4 regions of the Kosakonia oryzae genome follow, and region 4 is predicted to be linked to each of the others. Evidence: predicted binding sites of a transcription regulator. Region 4 holds the regulator's gene; each other region holds the start of a gene.

What was found. The regulator PhoB, encoded in region 4, activates phosphate uptake and scavenging genes when phosphate is short. The targets are predictions, from matches to a motif close to CTGTCATAAAACTGNCNNAT.
Region 1: pitA (inorganic phosphate transporter PitA) is a predicted target of PhoB. The motif match lies at 2,446-2,465, and genes of this name have one in related genera.
Region 2: pstS (phosphate ABC transporter substrate-binding protein PstS) is a predicted target of PhoB. The motif match lies at 1,972-1,991, and genes of this name have one in related genera.
Region 3: AWR26_RS18800 (heavy metal response regulator transcription factor) is a predicted target of PhoB. The motif match lies at 2,126-2,145, and genes of this name have one in related genera.

What each region holds. Positions count from the first base shown of each region.
Region 1 covers NZ_CP014007.2:253,158-258,884, forward strand. Annotated here, with positions in the region: gene uspA (universal stress protein UspA) at 1-18, opposite strand, end outside; gene uspB (universal stress protein UspB) at 469-804, shown strand; gene pitA (inorganic phosphate transporter PitA) at 878-2,374, opposite strand; gene AWR26_RS01150 (BaiN/RdsA family NAD(P)/FAD-dependent oxidoreductase) at 2,602-3,792, shown strand; gene AWR26_RS01155 (hypothetical protein) at 3,964-5,376, shown strand; gene AWR26_RS01160 (ATP-grasp domain-containing protein) at 5,690-5,727, shown strand, end outside.
Region 2 covers NZ_CP014007.2:5,399,710-5,405,436, forward strand. Annotated here, with positions in the region: gene glmS (glutamine--fructose-6-phosphate transaminase (isomerizing)) at 1-1,740, shown strand, start outside; gene pstS (phosphate ABC transporter substrate-binding protein PstS) at 2,044-3,084, shown strand; gene pstC (phosphate ABC transporter permease PstC) at 3,208-4,167, shown strand; gene pstA (phosphate ABC transporter permease PstA) at 4,167-5,057, shown strand; gene pstB (phosphate ABC transporter ATP-binding protein PstB) at 5,104-5,727, shown strand, end outside.
Region 3 covers NZ_CP014007.2:3,950,913-3,956,639, forward strand. Annotated here, with positions in the region: gene AWR26_RS18795 (heavy metal sensor histidine kinase) at 1-1,350, opposite strand, end outside; gene AWR26_RS18800 (heavy metal response regulator transcription factor) at 1,362-2,054, opposite strand; gene AWR26_RS18805 (helix-turn-helix domain-containing protein) at 2,211-2,543, opposite strand; gene AWR26_RS18810 (hypothetical protein) at 2,777-3,229, opposite strand; gene AWR26_RS18815 (winged helix-turn-helix domain-containing protein) at 3,319-3,711, opposite strand; gene AWR26_RS18820 (methyl-accepting chemotaxis protein) at 4,357-5,727, opposite strand, start outside.
Region 4 covers NZ_CP014007.2:4,168,950-4,174,676, forward strand. Annotated here, with positions in the region: gene brnQ (branched-chain amino acid transporter carrier protein BrnQ) at 1-129, opposite strand, end outside; gene phoR (phosphate regulon sensor histidine kinase PhoR) at 536-1,834, opposite strand; gene phoB (phosphate response regulator transcription factor PhoB) at 1,856-2,545, opposite strand; gene sbcD (exonuclease subunit SbcD) at 2,747-3,949, shown strand; gene sbcC (exonuclease subunit SbcC) at 3,946-5,727, shown strand, end outside.

The DNA.
Region 1 (5,727 bases), 1.5 Mb from region 4:
GATATGTGTGTAAGCCATAGTGTTACTCCTTCCATAAGTTGTCGATGACCATTGGGGCTATGCCCCTGATACAGTTGCACTGCGCCCGCATCCTGCGTTTCACGTGAGCGTAGCGCCCGGCCTTAAGGATCTTTTGTAGATATTTCTACCTTATAACGCTCTTATAGCACCGTCAATTAACCTGGATCACGAATCACTTAAGTAATATTTACAGCTATATACATTGATGGTGATTAAGCTTGTGGCAAAAAAATAAACGGATCTCCTACACTATAAATAAACCGTACGGAAACAGACGGCGTCCCCCAGTTATCCGCGTAAGGAAACGCGGTCAATTGCGGGACTCCGCCTGTGCTTGTCTTCCCGTTCGGGGATTGGTAACACTATTCGTTGTCAGACTTGGTTGGGTATCCAGGCGCGAGCGTTCCGGAGTCTTTCTTCGCGGGCGATCGCTGGGGAGGGGATATGGTGATCAACACTGTTGCGCTGTTTTGGGCTTTATGTGTGGTGTGTTTGGTTAACATGGCGCGTTATTACTCATCGCTACGCGCGCTGTTAGTGGTACTTCGTGGTTGTGATCCCTTACTCTATCAGTACGTGGATGGCGGCGGCTTTTTTACCGCGCACGGCCAGCCCAGTAAGCAGATGCGTCTGGTTTGGTATATCTATGCCCAGCGCTATCGCGATCACCATGATGACGAATTCATCCGCCGCTGTGAGCGCGTTCGCCGTCAGTTTATTTTAACCAGCTCGCTGTGTGGCCTGGTGGTCATCAGCCTGATTGCGCTGATGATTTGGCATTGAGCGCGGCGCTAATCTGAGAATAAAAAAAAACGGGCCAGTTTCCTGACCCGTTTTTTATTGCGTCTTCGCTGCGTTAAATCAGATGCAGCGAGAGCCAGTACAGCACGCCGGACAAAATAATCGAGGCTGGCAGAGTGAAGATCCAGGCCATCAGAATATTGGTCACGGTTTTGCGCTGCAAACCGCCGCCGTCGACAATCATTGTCCCGGCCACGGAAGAAGAGAGCACGTGCGTGGTGGAAACCGGCATCCCGGTATAACTGGCCAGCCCGATAGACACCGCCGCAGTCATCTGCGCGGACATTCCCTGGGCGTAGGTCATACCTTTCTTACCAATTTTCTCGCCGATGGTGGTCGCCACGCGGCGCCAGCCGATCATTGTGCCAATACCTAACGCCAGCGCTACCGCCATGATGATCCAGATTGGCGCATACTCAATTGTGCTCAGCATATCGCCTTTCAGTTTCTTCAGCAGACGCTGGTCGTCGGCGCTGATATCCGGCTGCTTCGCCACTTTATCCGTAATATCGGAGAGGCAAAGCATAATACGGCGCAGCTGGCCGCGCTGCTCCAGCGGAATCTGCTCGTAGTTTTCGATACCAGTCAGCATCACTTTTGCCCGATCCAGCGCCACAATTGCGCGACCCGGATGGCAATGGAATTCGCCAGGTTGCGTGTTCACCTCTTCTGGTGCCGGAATCAGCGGATCAACGCCGGTCGCTTTTTGCAGCAGCGTTGGGTGTTGCTGGAAGTAAGTTTCCACGTTGTTGACGGCATCACGCGTACGAGTAATGTCATAACCTGATGCGTTCATATTTACCACGAAGCCCGCGGGCGCAACGCCAATCAGCACCAGCATAATCAGGCCGATGCCTTTCTGGCCATCGTTCGCGCCGTGGGAGAAACTCACGCCGATAGCGGAAAGAATCAAGGCGATACGCGTCCAGAACGGCGGCTTTTTCTTACCGTCGATCTTCTCGCGTTCAGCTGGCGTCATATGAATACGCGCGCGTTTTTTGGTATTGCTCCAGTAGCGGCGCAGGATAAATATCAGGCCGCCTGCGATCACCAGCCCAACAATCGGTGAAAGAATGAGGGAGGCGAAGATCTCCAGCACTTTCGGGATATTTAAGGCATCCACGACTGAAGTGCCGGACATCAGCGCATTGGTTAAACCAATACCGATAATCGCGCCAATCAGGGTGTGGGAGCTGGAAGCTGGCAGACCCAGATACCAGGTACCAAGGTTCCAGATAATCGCCGCCAGCAGCATGGAGAAGACCATTGCCAGGCCGTGCGCGGAGCTGACATTCAGCAGTAGATCGGTTGGCAACATATGCACAATCGCATAGGCAACGCTTAACCCGCCCAGCAAAACGCCGAAGAAGTTAAATATCGCCGCCATCACCACCGCCAGCTGAGAACGCATAGCACGTGTATAAATTACGGTTGCCACGGCGTTTGCTGTGTCATGGAAGCCATTGATTGCTTCGTAGAACAGAACAAAGACCAGAGCAAGCAAGAGTAATAACCCGGTATGAAGATCCAGGCCAGCAAACAAATGTAGCATAGACGTTAAGCCATTTTGAGGTCATGAACGCGGCGCATTATCAGGGACATTAGCGGTGTCGGCAAAGTGAAATATGTATTTTTTTTGACATTATTTCTTACATTCCGCTGAAGCTTTGAAATTATCGTATATTTTTCAATGCCATGTTGTTTTTCGCTCTCTCCGCGCTGGTGTGACCAGCGTGAACTCTTTACAATTCGCCACGATTTTTTTATGAGGGTGCAGGTGTGGAAAGGTTTGATGCCATTGTTATCGGCGCGGGTGCGGCGGGCATGTTCTGTGCAGCGCTGGCCGGGCAGGCGGGCTGTCGTGTGCTGTTACTGGATAACGGCAAAAAACCGGGGCGCAAGATCCTGATGTCCGGTGGCGGTCGCTGCAATTTCACTAATCTTTACGTCGAACCCGCAGCCTATTTGAGCCAGAACCCGCATTTTTGCAAATCTGCTCTCGCGCGCTATACCCAGTGGGATTTTATCGATCTGGTCGGCAAGCACGGTATCGACTGGCATGAGAAAACGTTAGGGCAACTTTTCTGCGACGATTCGGCGCAACAGATTGTCGATATGCTGGTGGCCGAGTGCGAAAAAGGCCATGTCACACAGCGCCTGCGCAGCGAAGTGCTGAGCGTGACGCGCGATGATCAGGGTTACACGCTGCAATTGAATGGCGACAGCGTACAGGCCGCGAAACTGGTCATTGCGTCCGGCGGGTTGTCGATGCCGGGGCTTGGCGCCTCACCATTTGGCTACAAAATCGCCGAACAATTCGGCCTGAAAGTGCTGCCAACACGCGCCGGTCTGGTGCCTTTTACTCTGCATAAGCCACTGCTGGAGCAGATGCAGACGCTCTCCGGCGTGTCGGTGCCTTCGGTGATTACCGCTGAAGACGGTACGGTTTTCCGGGAAAATCTGCTCTTTACTCACCGCGGGCTTTCAGGTCCGGCGGTTCTGCAAATTTCCAGCTACTGGCAGCCGGGCGAATTCGTCAGCATTAATCTGTTGCCGGAGTGCGATCTGGCAAGCTTCCTGGATGAACAGCGCGAAGCGCACCCGAATCAAAGCCTGAAAAACACGCTGGCGATGCAGTTACCGAAACGGCTGGTCGAATGTTTGCAGCAGTTAGAACAGATCCCGGATGTCACGCTGAGGCAGCTTAACAGCCGCGAACAGGAGTCACTGGTCGAATTACTCACGCACTGGCGCGTTCAGCCGAACGGCACGGAAGGATACCGTACTGCGGAAGTGACGCTGGGCGGCGTTGATACCCACGAACTCTCTTCCCGCACGATGGAAGCCCGCAATGTGCCAGGGCTTTACTTTATCGGCGAGGTGATGGATGTCACCGGCTGGCTGGGTGGCTATAACTTCCAGTGGGCGTGGTCCAGCGCGTGGGCCTGCGCGCAGGCGCTGGCAGAGTAAGCTGGCGGCGTTGCCTGATGGGTGAATCACACTATTCGGTTCATCCATTACTATCATTTTTGGTGAATTTCAGCCTCCCCTTTAAGACCTTTATATTTCCTGCCTGCTGCCGATAACTTCATCACTACACCTCTATTGCGCTACTCCATTTGCGCTGACAAAGGAATGAAAATGAAAACGGGCAAGTTTCTTCTGCCAGCATTACTGGCCGTGACGTTAAGCAGCCATGCGGCTGACGGGCAGGGCAAAAAAGTCGTTAGCAGCACGGTAAATCCGCTGCTAATGATTCGACTTAACGATCGCATTACGGCAATGAATCATATTGTTTTTGAAGATGGGCAAAACATTAACCGTTGGGACGGCTTCGATTGCTCCACGCAAAAAGCGGTGAAACTGTACTGGGAAATGCTCGACGATCAAGAGGCGGTCGTGCGCCGCTTTTATGGCGATAGCTACGGACGTTATGCCGCCCCCAGCCCGAACAACGAACTGAATGATGTCGCCGCCAGCCTCTGCAAATCTCCCGGGCTGAAAAATGCCAACTGGGTCTACATTGAAAAAAAATCGCAATATGACACGCCGATCCTGCTGGATACTGCTTCGGTTATCCGCGCTAAGGATCTGTTGATTGCGAAAATCGGCTTCGAATACAACGAGATTCAGTACGATCCGCCGTATGACGCGCCATTCGATATGAAAATCGAAGTACACGCTTATAACTGCGCAACCAATAAAGACAGCGTGCTCGCCGGGCTGGATATGACGCCGGAAGGTTATGTATCCGATAGCCTGAGCGGGAAAGCAGCGCTGCGCCGGGCGGCGGATTTTACCAATACGCCCGCCACCGCTGCGGCGTTTAAGCAGCTATGCGCAATGAGCACGCCTTCTGCTTTTAAAGGGGAAGGGGCTTATGTTCCCCAGGCGAAGAAAAAAAGCGTCTCCTCTACGCTTGGTCCGATGCTGCCGGATATGAGCAGCAATTCGCCACAATGGCTGGCGCAATTCCCGCTGCCTGTGGAGATAGACAAACAGGCGCAGCAGATTGTGAATCCGTGGGCGACGCCTCGCTTCAAAAAAATGAAATGGACCCTGCTCTGGGGGAGTGATGAAGGCGTGCCGATGGAGCTGGATGTTCAACCCAATGGGTTGATGCTGCTGCTGGAAAATTACAACGTGTTTAAGGCACAGCGCCTGACTCTGGGTAACCTTGGGCAATTAAAAGGCGGTATCAGCCTGGATAGTTCGCCGAGTATCATCAGCGAATTACACACCAACCTGCGTTTCCCGCTGCATCAGGGACAGAAATTTACCTTTGATACGGTGCTGCCTGCGAAGGGCAAAACGGGCGACAAAACCGCGATCAACCGCCATTGCGAAGTGACCGGTAGCGATGAGGCTCGCCAGATCAGCAGTGCACTGAGTGGGCGCTACTGGAAAGTCGCATGCGAAATGGAGAGTGACAATAAAGGCGAGAAACAGACGCTGGCCTGGCTTGTCGATTACAACGTCTTTATGCCATTAACGCAGTGGAAAGACGGCGCGGAGCTGCCTGTCACCATCAAAGATCTACAGATAACACGCTAACCCGAATCAACCTGAGCCGAAAGGCTCAGGTTTTCATATCCCAGATACGCACGATTTATCTGTAGTAACGAAGCGGCTGACAGGAAATATTTCATTATATTTCCTGTCAGCCGTGCCGTTATTTACCGATTGTTTTTATTAATTATTTTTCGAGTATTACTCTTTCTTTTTACTTTCACTTATTCACCGCGTCACTGATTTGGCCGGTTTACGCTCAGTTATCCCGACAACTAAGGCCGCTATTCCGCGAATTGTTTATTGGCGTTATGTCGCATCATAAGCGATATGCACCATACAAACAGGATTAACCACCATGCCACTAACGACCGAATCAGGCGTTTCGTCGGCGCG
Region 2 (5,727 bases), 1.2 Mb from region 4:
TCAGCAGGTCTGGCCGTTGTAGATGCAGAAGGGCATATGACCCGCCTGCGTCGTCTTGGTAAAGTCCAGATGCTGGCCCAGGCCGCAGAAGAGCACCCGCTGCATGGTGGAACCGGTATTGCGCATACCCGTTGGGCAACACACGGTGAACCGTCAGAAGGTAACGCGCATCCGCATGTTTCTGATCATATTGCGGTTGTACATAACGGTATTATCGAAAACTACGAGCCGCTGCGGGAAGCGTTAAAAGAGCGTGGTTATGTATTTGTTTCGGAAACGGATACCGAGGTTATCGCGCATCTTGTTCATTGGGAGCTTGAGCAGGGCGGCACGCTGCGTGAAGCGGTTATGCGCGCTATCCCGCAATTACGCGGCGCTTATGGCACGGTGATTATGGATACCCGTGACAGCGGCACTCTGCTGGCGGCACGCTCTGGCAGCCCGCTGGTCATTGGTCTTGGCATGGGTGAAAACTTTATTGCCTCTGATCAACTGGCGTTACTGCCGGTAACGCGTCGCTTTATCTTCCTTGAAGAGGGGGATATTGCGGAAGTGACTCGCCGCAGCGTGACAGTGTTTGATAAATCCGGCGCACAGGTAAAACGGCCTGATATCGAATCCAGCCTGCAATATGACGCGGGCGACAAAGGTATCTACCGTCACTACATGCAAAAAGAGATCTACGAACAGCCGAACGCGATTAAAAATACGCTGACCGGCCGTATCAACCACGGTGAAGTGGATCTGAGCGAACTGGGTCCGAATGCCAACGCGCTGTTATCGCAAGTTGAGCATATTCAGATCGTTGCCTGTGGCACCTCTTACAACTCCGGTATGGTTTCCCGTTACTGGTTTGAGGCGCTGGCCGGTGTGCCGTGCGATGTGGAAATCGCCTCTGAATTCCGCTACCGCAAATCCGCTGTGCGTCGTAACAGTCTGATGATCACCCTGTCGCAATCCGGTGAAACAGCGGATACGCTGGCGGCGCTGCGTTTGTCCAAAGAGCTGGGTTATTTGGGTTCGCTGGCGATTTGTAACGTGCCGGGCTCCTCGCTGGTGCGTGAATCCGATCTGGCAATGATGACCAAAGCCGGTACTGAAATCGGTGTTGCTTCCACGAAAGCGTTCACCACTCAGCTTACCGTTCTGCTGATGCTGGTAGCGAAATTGAGCCGCCTGAAAGGGCTGGATGCGTCCATTGAGCACGATATCGTTCACGGTTTGCAGGCGTTGCCGAGCCGTATTGAACAGATGCTGTCGCAGGATAAACGCATTGAAGCGCTGGCCGAGGATTTCTCTGACAAGCACCATGCGCTGTTCCTCGGGCGTGGCGATCAGTATCCGATCGCGCTGGAAGGCGCGCTGAAACTGAAAGAGATCTCCTACATTCACGCCGAAGCCTATGCGGCAGGCGAGCTGAAGCATGGCCCTCTGGCGCTGATTGATGCGGATATGCCGGTGATTGTCGTTGCGCCTAACAACGAACTGCTGGAAAAACTGAAATCCAACATCGAAGAAGTGCGTGCCCGTGGCGGCGTACTGTATGTGTTCGCCGATCAGGATGCGGGTTTCACCAGCAACGACAATATGCACATTATTGATATGCCGCACGTCGAAGAGGTGATTGCACCGATTTTCTATACCGTGCCGCTGCAATTGCTGGCCTATCACGTTGCGCTGATTAAAGGCACCGACGTTGACCAGCCGCGTAATCTGGCGAAATCAGTAACGGTAGAGTAAACATTTCCTGACATAAAATGCGAAAGAGGTTGCCTGTGGGCAACCTCTTTTTTTGACTTTATTTGATGAATTCTCGTTTGTTTCAACTACTTTTTCATTGTCACAAAAATAAAATATGACTGAAATCTTACCGTGATATTTTTTATTAATAGTCTGATTTTTATCTGTTTTATATCATGCGGCAACGATATTTTTCCGCTGTCATCAAACAGTAACAATGATTGCATATAACTGTCATCAAAGTGTCCTATTTTGCTCGTCGTAGCCACTAAACAACGATTTACGATCCTTGCAGGAGACATTATGAACGTTATGCGTACCTCTGTCGCAACTGTTGTCGCCGCGACCTTTTCTCTGAGTGCTTTTGCTGTTAATGCAGCAGCCAGCCTGACTGGTGCGGGCGCAACTTTTCCGGCGCCGGTGTATGCCAAGTGGGCTGATACTTACAACAAAGAAATGAATATCATGGTCAACTACCAGGGTATTGGTTCTTCTGGTGGCGTAAAACAAATTACTGCTAAAACCGTCGATTTCGGTGCATCTGATGCCCCTCTGAGTGACGATAAACTGGCTCAGGAAGGCCTGTTCCAGTTCCCGACCGTAATCGGCGGTATCGTGCTGGCTATCAACGTCCCGGGCATCAAATCCGGTGAGCTGGTGCTGGACGGTAAAACCCTGGGTGACATCTACCTGGGCAAAATCAAAAAATGGGATGACGCCGCTATCGCTAAGCTCAACCCTGGGTTGAAACTGCCTTCACAGAACATCGCCGTCGTTCGTCGCGCTGACGGTTCCGGTACCTCATTCGTCTTTACCAGCTATCTGGCGAAAGTGAACGAAGAGTGGAAATCCAAAGTGGGTTCTGGCTCTACGGTCAACTGGCCGACCGGTCTTGGCGGCAAGGGCAATGATGGCGTCGCGGCATTCGTTCAGCGTCTGCCGGGTTCAATCGGTTATGTTGAATATGCTTACGCTAAGCAGAACAACCTGACCTACACCAAGCTGCTGTCTGCGGATGGTAAGGCTGTAAGCCCGACTGAGCAGAGTTTCTCCAACGCGGCTAAAAATATCGACTGGAGCAAATCCTTCGCGCAGGACCTGACCAACCAGAAAGGTGCTGACGTATGGCCGATCACCTCCACCACTTTTATCCTGATACACAAAGTGCAGGCTAAGCCGGAGCAAGGCGCTGAAGTCCTGAAATTCTTTGACTGGGCCTACAAAAAAGGCGGCAAACAGGCTAACGACCTTGATTACGCAACCCTGCCGGATAGCGTAGTTGAACAAGTTCGTGCTGCATGGAAAACCAATGTGAAAGACAGCAGCGGTAAAGCACTGTACTAACAACGGGTTTTTTTAGAACATGGCGGATGGCGCTTACACCATCCGCCTTACAGATCCTCTGTAGGCCTGGCCGCGTAAGCATCACCGGGCAAATTCGTAAGACGTTAAACTGAAGAGTAATTTATGGCTGCAACCAAGCCGGCATTTAATCCTCCGGGTAAAAAAGGTGACATGATTTTCAGCGCGCTGGTAAGACTGGCTGCGCTGATTGTGCTATTGCTGTTGAGTGGCATCATCGTGTCGCTGATTTTCTCCTCATGGCCAAGCATTCAGAAGTTTGGTTTTTCATTCCTGTGGACCAAAGAGTGGGATGCGCCCAATGATATTTACGGTGCGCTGGTGCCCATTTACGGGACAATCGTTACCTCTGTCATCGCTCTGCTGATCGCCGTTCCGGTGAGCTTTGGTATTGCGCTGTTTCTGACAGAGTTGTCGCCGAACTGGCTGAAGCGTCCACTGGGTATCGCCATTGAATTACTGGCTGCGATTCCAAGTATCGTGTATGGCATGTGGGGGCTGTTTATTTTTGCTCCATTGTTCGCGACTTACTTTCAGGAACCGGTGGGCAACGTGCTTTCTAACATCCCGTTTGTTGGCGCGCTGTTCTCTGGCCCGGCATTTGGTATTGGGATCCTGGCGGCCGGGGTTATTCTCGCCATTATGATTATTCCTTACATTGCGGCAGTAATGCGCGATGTATTCGAACAAACGCCAGTGATGATGAAAGAGTCGGCGTATGGCATTGGCTGCACCACCTGGGAAGTTATCTGGCGCATTGTGCTGCCATTTACCAAAAACGGGGTGATTGGCGGCGTGATGTTGGGGCTGGGGCGCGCGCTGGGTGAAACCATGGCGGTGACCTTTATCATCGGTAACACCTATCAACTCGACAGCGCTTCGCTGTTTATGCCGGGTAACAGTATTACCTCTGCGCTGGCGAACGAATTTGCTGAAGCGGAGTCCGGTCTGCATGTTGCGGCCTTGATGGAGTTGGGTCTGATTCTGTTTGTGATCACCTTTATCGTACTGGCTATCTCTAAATTTATGATCATGCGCCTGGCGAAAAATGAGGGGGCACGCTGATGGCTACGCTCGAAATGCAAAGCATCGCAAAGCTGGCTGAATCGCGCCGTAAAATGCAGGCTAAGCGCCGTCTGAAAAACCGCATCGCTCTGACATTGTCGATGGCGACCATGGCGTTCGGTCTCTTCTGGCTGGTCTGGATCCTGTTGTCCACCGTAACGCGCGGCTTTGACGGTATGTCGGTGGCGATGTTTACGGAAATGACGCCGCCGCCAAATACGGCGGGTGGTGGTCTGGCAAACGCCCTGGCAGGCAGTGGCCTGTTGATCCTGTGGGCGACCGTTGTCGGTACGCCGCTCGGTATCATGGCGGGGATTTACCTGGCGGAGTATGGCCGGAAATCGCTGCTGGCCGAAGTGATCCGTTTTATCAACGACATTCTGCTTTCCGCGCCGTCAATTGTAGTTGGCCTGTTCGTCTACACCATTGTTGTCGCGCAGATGCAGCACTTTTCCGGTTGGGCGGGTGTGATTGCGCTGGCGCTGTTGCAGGTGCCAATTGTTATTCGTACCACGGAAAACATGCTGAAACTGGTGCCGGACAGCCTGCGTGAAGCGGCTTATGCGCTGGGTACACCGAAATGGAAGATGATTGCCTCTATTACGCTGAAAGCCTCTGTTTCCGGGATTATGACCGGGGTGCTGCTGGCTGTGGCGCGTATTGCAGGGGAAACGGCACCGCTGCTGTTTACCGCGCTCTCTAACCAGTTCTGGAGCACCGATATGATGCAGCCTATCGCTAACCTGCCGGTGACCATTTTCAAATTTGCCATGAGCCCGTTTGCCGAATGGCAGCAACTGGCCTGGGCCGGGGTGCTGATTATCACGCTCTGCGTACTGCTGTTGAATATTCTGGCGCGTGTCATTTTCGCGAAGAGTAAACACGGTTAATTTTTGCGACGCGGCGAAAGCGGCGTCGAGTTGAGGAAAGAGATAAATGAGTATGGTTGATACGACGCCGGGCAAAATTCAGGTTCGTGATTTGAACTTCTATTACGGCAAATTCCATGCACTGAAAAACATCAGCCTGGATATTGCCAAAAATCAGGTGACGGCGTTTATCGGGCCGTCAGGCTGCGGTAAATCCACATTGCTGCGTACTTTTAACAAAATGTTTGAGCTTTACCCTGAGCAGCGCGCCGAAGGCGAAATCCTGCTGGATGGCGACAACATTCTTACCAATACGCAGGATATCGCGCTGCTGCGCGCGAAAGTGGGGATGGTATTCCAGAAACCGACGCCGTTTCCGATGTCGATTTACGACAATATCGCTTTTGGCGTGCGCCTGTTTGAAAAGCTGTCGCGTCCGGATATGGACGAGCGTGTTCAGTGGGCTTTGACCAAGGCCGCATTATGGAACGAAACCAAGGATAAACTGCACCAGAGCGGGTACTCTCTCTCCGGTGGCCAGCAGCAGCGTCTGTGCATCGCCCGCGGTATCGCGATTCGCCCGGAAGTTCTGCTGCTTGATGAACCTTGTTCCGCTCTTGACCCGATCTCAACCGGTCGTATCGAAGAGCTGATCACGGAGCTGAAACAGGATTACACCGTGGTTATCGTG
Region 3 (5,727 bases), 220 kb from region 4:
GAAGGTATTGATCCCATTTACGCTGGTGGCAAACACATCGCCCTGATGCATATTCGCCACCGCGCGGACAATCGACAGCCCCAGCCCGTGGTGCGTATCGCTGCGGGTGCGGGAGGCATCCACACGATAGAAACGTTCAAACAGCCGCGCAAGATGGCTTTGCGCGATCTCCTCGCCGTTATTCGACACCGCGACATGCGCCTGTTCACCGACGTTTTGCAGCCGCACAATGATTGTGCTGTCCTGCGGCGCATGGCGGGCGCTGTTTTCCAGCAAATTCGCCAGCGAACGGTGGAACAGACGGCGGTCAATGGATGCCGTTACATCCCCCTCGACCTGCACCTGGAGATTCTTCTCGGCAAACGATGGCTCGACATACTCAAACGTTTTGTAAGCCTCTTCGCGCAGAGAAACCGTGGTGAGCTGGGTGGCGTGTTCGCCCGCCTGGGCATGGGATAAAAACAGCATATCGTTGACGATGGAGGTCATGCGCTCCAGCTCTTCGAGGTTGGACTCCAGCAGATCCTGTAACTCTTCTATGGAGCGTTGACGCGACAAGCCAAGCTGCGTCTGGCCAATCAGGTTGGTCAGCGGAGTACGCAGTTCGTGCGCCACATCGGCATTAAAGCTCTCCAGTTGGCGCCAGGCGATCTCCTGGCGCTCCAGCGCGCCGTTAAACGAGACCGCCAGCGTTTGTAGCTCGTCCGGCAAAGTGTGCGCCTGCAGACGCTGGCCGTGATTACCCGGCGCAAGCTGGTGCGCCTGTTCGCTCAAGGTATTCACCGGACGCATACCGAAACGGGCAATCAGATAGCCCAGCAGCGCAATCAGGAAGACACCGATACAGCTAACCAGCACCAGCGCGCAGGTAAATTCATACAGCGTGCCCATATAAGGTGTGGAATCGATCGCCACCACATAGCGCAACGCTGGGCGTTCGCCGCTCGCCGGGATTTCGCGGGAGTAGAGGAACAGCAGACAGGAGGCTTCCGTTTCGCCTGGCGCGGTGCTGAACCCGTTTTTCAACGAAGCCCACTCCACGCCTTTCGGCGGCGGGCCGCCCATATCAAAGCGGGGATCATCGGCCACCAGCCAGTACTTCACGCGCCCGCCTTCATAGGAGGAGAGCGTGTTAAATTTAGTGGTCAGGGTTTTCCAGCCGTCGATGGACTGACGGTTTTCCACCCACGGTGCCATCAGCGATTCGCGGAATAATAATTCGTTATGCATCTGGCTTTGCAGCGACTCATACAACGAGCTTCTGAGTACAACGCCAAAGGTGACGACGACAAACACATACGCCACGGCGAACATCAGCGCCATGCGTCCGGCAATCGAGTGTTTACACAAAGAGAGCGCGTTCAACTGGCTTTACTCTCCTGGCGGGTTTCCAGCACATACCCCATACCGCGCACCGTATGCAGCAGCTTAACGGGATAGGGATTATCGACTTTGGCGCGCAGGCGTTTAATCGCCACTTCGACCACATTGGCATCGCTGTCAAAGTTCATGTCCCAGACCTGTTCGGCGATCATCATTTTCGACAAGATTTCGCCCTGATGACGCGCCAGCAGGCTCAGCAGCGCGTACTCTTTGGCCGTCAGTTCCAGACGATCGCCGCCGCGCGTTACGCGCCGCGCCAGCAGATCGAGATGCAGATCGTGGATATGCAACTGGGTGATGTCCGCGCCGTCGCCAGGTCTGCGGCGCAGCAGAGCCTGAATGCGCGCTACCAGCTCGATCAGCGAAAAGGGTTTTGGCAGATAATCATCCGCGCCGTGGCGCAGCCCTTTTACCCGCTCCTCAACCGAGCCGCGCGCCGAGAGCATCAGCACAGGCGTCTGTTTACAGGCGCGCAGGCGCTCCAGAATCTGGTAACCGTCCATGCCGGGCAACATGATATCCAGCACAATCGCATCGTACTCGTACTCCAGCGCCAGGTGCAGCCCTTCGACGCCATTATCCACGACATCGAGAGTGAAACCCTGTTCGCTCAGCGCGCGATTAATATATGACGAGGTCTTTTCCTCGTCTTCGATGAGTAACAGCTTCAAAGGGGCGACTCCTTCAACGTTCCGGCACCTGCCGCAAACATATTCATAGCCGCAATGTTACCGCTGTTGGGCTGACATTTAGCTGACATTTTTTCACCGTTTTAGCGACAAAATGCAACCGGATGATTAACCACATATCGTGGCGTCAATTCTACGCTAGCCTTGATGGTACCGCCGCCATACGCCAGGCGGCATATGGTATTTACGGGCAAAGGTGCGGGTAAAGGTTTGCTGTGAGTCATAACCATAGCGCGTGGAAATAGTGATGATCGAATCTTCCGTGGTCAGCAACGCTTCAGCGGCGCTTTCCAGCTTCTTATTGCGGATATAAATCCCCAACGGCACCTGCATCACTTCCTGAAAAAGACGCTGTAAATGCCATTTTGAGTAACCGGCCCGCGTGGCAACATCGCGAATTCTGAGCGGACGGTCGAGGTTTTCATCGATCCACTGCTGGATCTCATGTACCACCATCTGTTGCATACCCATCGTGAAAGCCTCCTTCTTTAAGGAGCGTTCACCTTAACGCAGCCATACTGACTCAAAAGTGACGCGAAAATGATAATCCTGTCAGTTTTGTTACGCCTGCCGGGTAGTTTTTACGTCAGCTACCCTTAACTTCACCACAGTCGCTAACTTATGCCAGCAACTGTGGTTGGCTCAATCTTGCCGCTTCGTCGTAACGCGTATGATTGGGTCGTAAGAGAGCAGATACTGCTTTTTTATTTCTCCGATTCAAGATAATCAGTCAGAAAAGCCTGGGCGTTTCCTGCGGAGGAGTATGCTTTGCTGTAATATATTGGTATCGCTTTATTTTCGCCCGGCAGATTCAGTTCCCCCCACCCATTACTGTTAAAAAACAAGACGGTAAATTTTTTCCCATCAACCAGTGTGTAAACATATTTTTTTGCCCCCACATCATCCACGTTCATTACATGAATTTTTTTATTCCATGGATGATCAATATCTGTCACCTGCACAATTAATTTTTTCTCTTCCGGTTTACCATAACGCAGTGTCCACACAATGACGCCTTCAGCCCCTTCATAAGCCTTGACCCTTTCAGCCACTTCCGGTCGCACCACCTGATTTATCGTCGCCGTTTCCTCAGCGTGAACCAATCCGGGCATCGTAATCGCGACAGAGACGGCAACGGACAGTAAAAATTTTTTCATCGATAACCTCAAACCTGACATTATTAACATTAACTAAAAACAACCAATGTATTACCACCAAACCTTATCGTTATTTTATCCAACGAATATCAGCATTGATTTTCTGCATGATAAAATAAAGCTTGCACGCTGCTTGATCTAATAAAATATCCTTTTCGGGAAACCCTCAGGATAAACTCATCACTTACGCCTGATTTACTAACGTTATATTTGAGATCATTTATAACCTGCCAAACCCGCTGAGCTGACGCGCGAAGGCCGTTTCGCTCCCAGACATCAACCATCAGCATCTCATCAGAAACAACGTTGTTAACCCCATGATTAAAGAGATATTCCAGTAAGTACGACTGGGTTTTCCTCAGAGAGATAGGTTTCGCTGTACCATGAAGGCAGATGAGTTTTTTTGTTCTACAGTCATAAATCACACGCTTTTCGATAAGGAAGCCCATGACTGAAAGCGCTTTATTTTCCTCGTCTGGCATACCCCGCCTTAACATTTACCCAGATATCCGTATCGCACGACTTTATCGTCAAAATAAAAACAACGCGCCGTATATTATTCGTATGACAGATAACATTTATTCCCTGCATGTAAATATTATTAATATTCACAAAGCAGCGATCCCTGTTCAACTGCGGAGAGATAAAAACATGTTTATTTCATTAAGACAATAACAAAGCTTCAGCAACAATAACTAAAAACAATCCACTTTCGTAGAAATATTTAGCCAAATAAAAAACCGAGCCTGGAAATAAAAGACAGCCAGGCATTACGCACTATTAACATCCTGCCGATTTATTTTATTAAAACAAAAGTATTAACCTATGTTTTTATAAAATAAAAATATCAACTTCCAGGATTTTTTCCTGGGGTAAATAACAGATTGCTCGAATTTACTGCAGAAAAATAACGCTATCCAGCCAATTTTTTTGGTCACTCGCCTTTGCTGAAAATACAGGATTGACTGCCGCTTGCGGCATAATCCGCGCCATTCACCATGGTTTAATGATTACGCTATTCGAGTGCTCTCCGTCGCGGATTACATCCATCGCTATCGGGACATCCCTGTCCCTCATTCTGCGACGCCGTTGTCTGGTTTACGTGGCATCGCGTTTATTCAGAATCGTCACGTATTCACCAGCACACCGGAGGCGAGCTGCGGCGCATTTTCCCGCCGGGCATATTCGGTGCGGAAAACGCTCATCAGCGCCACCAGATTTCGGGACTGATCGCGCAAATGATCGACAGCCGAACTGGAGGCGCCCACCAGCGCGGCATTCTGCTGCGTCACCTGATCGAGTTGGGCAATCGCATCGTTCACCTGCGCAACGCCCAGCTCCTGTTCCTGGGTGGTCATGCCGATTTCGTTAATCATTTCCGCGACATGGTGTGACTGCTTAACCAGCTCGCCGATGGTGGAACCGGCATTGTTGACCAGCGTTGCACCGTGATCCACGCAATCAATACTGGCCTGAATCAGCCCTTTGATCTCTTTCGCCGCCGTGGCGGAGCGCTGCGCCAGTGAACGCACCTCCCCTGCGACCACGGCAAAACCGCGCCCGTGCTCACCGGCACGCGCCGCTTCCACCGCCGCGTTGAGCGCCAGGATATTGGTCTGGAAAGTAATACCGTCGATAACGGCAATGATTTCGCCGATTTTGCGCGAGCTCTGGCTGATCTCGTCCATGGTGCGCACAATGTTGTCGATCGCTTCTCCGCCTTTGGCGGCAATGTCGCTGGCGGCAGTGGCTTGCTGGTTGGTGACGCGCACCGTGTCGGCGTTCTGGCGAATGGTCTGGCCGATTTGCTCCATTGATGCCGCCGTCTGTTGCAGGCTGGCCGCCTGCTGCTCCGTACGCTGACTGAGATCCATACTGCCCGCCGCCACGCCGCTGGCGCCTGCCGAGATCGATTCGCTGCTCTCACGAACCTGCGCCACAATGCGGTTGAGGCTTTGACGCATCGCTTCCATCCCGGCCAGCAAGCTGTGGCGATCGCCTGCCGCCAGCGTCACCGGCATGGCCAGATTACCCTCAGCGATATCGTGTACCACTCGCAGCGCATAAGCCGGTTCACCGCCCAGTTGCCGCTTGATAAGCCGCGTGGCAAACCAGGCGATCAACACGCCAAGCAGCGTTGCCGCTGCGGCCAGTATCAGCAACAGATCGCCGGATGTGCGCGCGTCGCCGGTGCTCTCCGCCGCTGCCGTGGTCGTGCTGGCCTGCTGGCGCTGGATCATCAACGTGATTTCATTAAACAGTTGTGCCTGAACCGGTTGCAATTTATCCACCGCCATCGACTGGGAGTCGAGCATCTGGCCATTTTTCGCCATGCTCACCGTCTGGCGCACAACCGCGACGTATTGCGCCTGCGTCTGTTTAAAACGATCCAACATCTGCTGGATATCGCTGCCCTGAATATTCTGCTGTAACTGTTTGACCAGCGTGTCGATACGCTGGATTGCCGCTTCAGTGACCTTCTCTTCGGCCTCCTGTTT
Region 4 (5,727 bases):
CATCCAGACGTGTTCACCCGCCTGCAAGCCGACCATCGGCGGAAAAATGATATTCCCTGCGCCAACGAACAAGGCGAAGGTCATAAAGCCCAGAGCAACAATGTCTCGTGGTTTTAAGTGATAGGTCATAAGTTTACTGCCTGTGGATGTGGTGTTGTAAATAATGGTGAATTTTTCGCCTTCCCTGCCGGACAATAACGCGTATAAACCGAGAAAAATCAGCGGGAAATGCTTCATATGCAACGTGGCGGAGTATAGTTTTTCGATTTACCACGTAAACATAGTCGGTCTGACAACGTCAGGGGCGCAATTTAAACGCTTATAACGTTTGAAGGCAAGATGGGATCGCAAAACCAGATGGATATGCTGGATCAAGACAAATAACCAGTCCAATACTCCATTTATAAGAAAAACACATGGCTGATCATGCGAACAAAAAAGCATCACCCGTACAAAATAGGTTTCATCGTGGGTAAACAGCAGAAAATGGCGGCCTGTTTTGACAGGCCGCTGGAAAGATAAGCTGACAGGGGCGTCAGGCAGCAGGAGTTTTGGCAACCAGACGTTCCGGCAGAACAAAGCTAAAGCGCGTGCCTTTACCGGGGGTACTCGCAATATCAAGACGGCTTTCGTGATGATTGACGGCATGTTTCACGATCGCCAGCCCAAGGCCGCTACCGCCGGTTTGTCGGGAACGGGCTTTATCGACGCGGTAAAAACGCTCGGTCAGACGCGGAATATGTTCGGCAGCAATCCCCGGGCCATTATCCTCAACGCTGAATTCCGCCCCCTGCGGCACATGCTGCCAGCGCACAATAATGTGCGTTCCGGCGGGCGTATGATTCACCGCGTTATAGACCAGATTGGAGATGGCGCTGCGCAATTGCTCCTCATTACCGAGCACTTTTAAGGCGTTATCGACTTCAAACTCCAGATGGTGCTTTTTTTGGCTGAGCGTCTGCGCTTCCCGTTCAACCAGGTGCAGCATCATCGGCACATCGATGGTCTCATTTGGCGGCAGCGTCGGCGCAGCTTCAATTTTCGACAACGTCAGCAACTGGCGCACCAGCCCTTCCATCCGCGATGTCTGCTCACGCATGGTATGCAGCGCTTTTTCGCGCGGCGCGCCTTCCAGCGTCTGCTCCTGCATCATCTCCAGGTAACCTTGCAGCACTGTCAACGGCGTGCGCAGCTCATGGCTGACATTAGCGAAAAAGTTACGCCGCGCGCCTTCCAGTTGGTGCATCTGCGTAACATCGCGCGCCACCAGCAGCAGTTGCTGTTCGCTGTAAGGCATCACGCGGATCTCCAGATGGCGTCCGCTGTTCAGCACCAGATTCAGTGGTCGGGTAAATTCTTGTTTTTTAAGATACTGCGTGAATTCAGGGTAGCGCAGCAGGTTCAGGATGTTCTGCCCGTTATCATCCGGCCAGCGCAGCCCCAGCAGCTGTTGCGCCAGGCCGTTGCACCAGAAAATCGACCCTTCTTCGGTGGTGAGAATGACCGCATCCGGCAGCGATTCCGCACCGCTGCGAAAGCGTTTGATGAGATTGCCCAGCTCGCGCCGCCGCTTTTTATTACGCATCTGCATCTGGTGCAGCCCGTATAACAGCGGCTCCCAGCTTCCTGTGCCGGGCGGTGGAGTCATACTTTTATCGACCCACAACCACCAGGAGAGGCGCAGTAAATTCCAGAAATGCCAGATCAGCAGCCCGGTTACCGCGGCAAATAAAAACCAGGGCAGGTAACCGAAAATCGCGCCGAGTATAAAGGCGGGTAGACAACAAAGGAGGAGCTCCAGCACCAGCCTTTTCCATGACAGCCGTTCCAGCACGCGTCACACTCCTGTCAAATTTCAGAAACGGGTCGAAAAACGATATCCCGTGCCGCGCACCGTTTGCACCATACGATCGTGACCGCTGTGTTCCAGCGCTTTGCGCAGGCGACGAATATGGACATCAACCGTTCTGTCTTCGACGTAAACATTGGTTCCCCAGACATGGTTCAGCAGTTGTTCACGGCTGTACACGCGTTCCGGGTGGGTCATAAAGAAGTGTAAGAGTTTAAACTCCGTCGGCCCCATATCCAGCGGATTTTCGCCGGTCATCACGCGATGCGAAGAGGGATCAAGGCTAAGTCCCTGCATTTCAATCACTTCTTCCACCGCCATCGGTGAAATACGGCGCATCACCGCTTTAATACGGGCAACCAGCTCTTTCGGTGAGAAGGGTTTGGTAATGTAATCATCCGCACCGGTTTCCAGACCGCGCACGCGATCTTCCTCTTCGCCGCGCGCCGTCAGCATCATCACCGGAATATCACGGGTCATGGCCTCGCGTTTCAGGTGCTTAATAAACTGAATACCGGAACCGCCAGGCAACATCCAGTCCAGTAAAACCAGGTCTGGCCAGGGTTCGTTAAGTTGGTTCACCGCACTGTCATAATCTTCAGCTTCTACCGGTTGAAATCCATTTTGCTCGAGCACAAAGCACACCATTTCACGGATCGGTGCTTCATCTTCAACGACCAGAATTCGTCTCGCCATAATTCGCCCTGTTTTCTCGTATAAGTCGTCAGTTTGTATAGCGGCGCCATTATGCGTCAGTTTTATGACAGATTTATGAATAACATGACCACCAGATGACCCTGCCCGCAGCATTATGACAGCGCGAATATTCACGCAGTTAATGTCTCTAACATCCTGAATGTTATAATCGCGTTTATCCATTTTCGCCACGGAATTGCTATGCGCATTATTCACACTTCAGACTGGCATTTGGGTCAGAACTTTTACAGTAAAAGCCGCGCTGCCGAACATGACGCCTTTCTCGACTGGCTGCTGAATGCGGCAGAACAACACCAGGTGGACGCCATTATTGTCGCAGGCGACATCTTTGATACCGGTTCCCCACCCAGTTATGCCCGCGAGTTATATAACCGCTTTGTGGTGAAACTCCAGCAAACCGGCTGCCAGTTAGTGGTACTGGCGGGCAACCATGATTCCGTGGCGACGCTGAATGAATCGAAAGAGATCCTCGCTTACCTGAAGACCACCGTGGTCGCCAGCGCCGGCGCTGCGCCATTCTGGCTCAAACGTCGGGAGGGTACGCCCGGCGCCGTTTTCTGTCCGGTGCCGTTTTTACGCCCGCGCGACATGGTTATCAGCCAGGCCGGATTATCAGGGCAGGAAAAACAGCAACATCTGCTGGCGGCCATTACCGATTACTATCAGAAGCAGTATGACGCCGCCTGCATTCTGCGCGGCGAGCAGGCGCTGCCGATTATCGCCAGCGGCCATTTAACCACCGTCGGCGCCAGCAAAAGTGACGCAGTACGTGACATCTATATCGGCACGCTGGATGCCTTCCCGGCGGAGAATTTCCCGCCAGCCGACTATATTGCGCTTGGGCATATTCACCGCGCGCAGAAAATTGGCGGCCTGGAGCACATTCGCTACTGCGGTTCACCGATCGCGCTGAGTTTTGATGAAACCGGAAAGCGTAAAAGCGTCAATCTGGTCACGTTCAGCGACGGCAAGCTGGCGGAAGTGACCGCGCTCGACGTTCCGGCCACGCAGCCGCTGGCGGTGATCAAAGGCGATTTCTCCGGGATTTGCCGCCAGCTTGAACAGTGGCGCGATGCGCCCGCCAATACGCCAGTCTGGCTGGATATTGAAATTGAAAGCCACGAATATCTGGCTGATATGCAACGTAAAATTCAGCAAGTCACCGAAGATTTGCCCGTCGAAGTACTGCTGGTGCGTCGCAGCCGCGAACAGCGGGAGCGGATCCTCGCCGGGGAGTTGCGGGAAACGCTCAGTGAATTGAAAGTTGAAGAGGTCTTCGCCCGCCGCCTGGCGCAGGAAGAGATCGATGAGATGCAGACGGCGCGCCTGCAAGCCTTGTTCAGTGAAGCGCGCCAGGCGCTGGATGCGGAGAAAGAGGCATGAAGATCCTCAGTTTGCGGTTAAAAAACCTCAACTCGCTGAAAGGCGAATGGAAAATCGACTTTACCGAAGAGCCGTTCGCCAGCAACGGTTTGTTCGCCATTACCGGCGCGACGGGCGCAGGAAAAACCACCCTGCTCGACGCCATTTGTCTGGCGCTGTACCACGAAACGCCGCGCCTTAGCACCCTGTCACAATCGCAAAACGATCTGATGACCCGCGATACCGCCGAGTGCCTGGCGGAAGTGGAATTTGAAGTAAAAGGCATTGCTTACCGCGCTTTCTGGAGCCAGAGCCGCGCGCGCGGTCAGGCAGATGGCAACCTGCAAGCGCCGCGCGTAGAGCTGGCGGCCTGCGCCGACGGCAAAATCCTCGCCGATAAAGTCAAAGATAAACTCGATCTCACCGCCTCATTAACCGGGCTGGACTATGGCCGCTTTACCCGCTCAATGCTGCTGTCACAGGGGCAGTTTGCCGCGTTCCTTAATGCCAAACCGCGCGAACGCGCCGAGCTGCTGGAAGAGCTGACCGGCACGGAAATCTATGGCCAGATTTCAGCGATGGTGTTTGAGAAACATAAAGCGGCTAAAACCCGGCTGGAACAGCTACAGGCGCAGGCGGAAGGCGTGGTACTGCTCAATGATGAACAGCGCCAGCAACTGAATACAGGTTTGCAGGCGCTTACTGACCAAGAAAAAACGCTGCTGGCCGGGCAACAAACCACGCAGGCACAGGCGCAATGGCTAAACCGAGAAGCCGAACTCCGTGCCGCGCTCGGACGGGCGCAAGCCGCGCAGGTGCAGGCGCAGCAGGCGCTGACCGCCGCACAGCCACAGCTAGCGCGGCTTGCCCTGGCGCAACCAGCCTTGCAGTTACGCCCGCTGTGGGAACGTCTTGAAGAGCAGCATAAAGCGCTGGCCCGTACCCGCAGCCAGAGTGAAGAAGTAAATACTCGCTTACATGCCAGCCTGCTACAGCGCGCGCGTATCCGCGCAACCGCCGTCGAGAAGCATGCCGTTCTGCTCGGCAGTCAAAAAACGGTTGCCAGCTGGCTGGACGAACATGCCCTCTTCCAGCGCTGGCACAGCGAACTGACCGGCTGGCGCGTGCTGTTTAACCAGTTGGAAGAGGAGAAAAAGCAGTGGCAAAGCCTGCAACAGCGCGTACTGACACATCAGCAGAAACTGCAAACGCTGCCGGAAGCCACGCTGGAACTGACGGTGGAAGAGACGGCTGCGGCGATGGCGCAGTGCGCACAACATCGCCCTCTGCGCCAGCAGCTCGCCGCCCTGCACGCCCGCTTCGCCCCGCTGCGTAAACAACTGAGCCTGCGCCAGCAAAGCCTGCGGGATCTGCAAGCCGAGCAGGAAAAGCTCAACGCAGAGCGGGAACAAAAACGCGCGTTGTATAAAGAAAAAAACCAGTTGCTGACAGAAGTCACCACCATCTGCGAGCTGGAAAAGACCATCAAAAGTCTGGAGAGCGATCGCGCACGTCTGCAGGCGGGTCAGCCCTGTCCGCTGTGCGGCGCTACAGAACATCCGGCGGTTGCCCACTACCAGACGATCGAGCCGGGCGTGAACCAGGCTCGCCGTCAGCTGCTGTTTGATGAAGTGCAAAAAGTAAAAGAAGAAGGCGTGGCGCTGGGCGAGCGGCTGAAAGGCTTAGCCGAGCGCTATGAAAAAGACGCGCGCGAAGTCCACACGCTCCAGCAGGATGAACAAACGGGGTTGCAGGAGTGGGCCGCGCTGTGCGAGCAGTTGAACGTTACGCTGGATCCG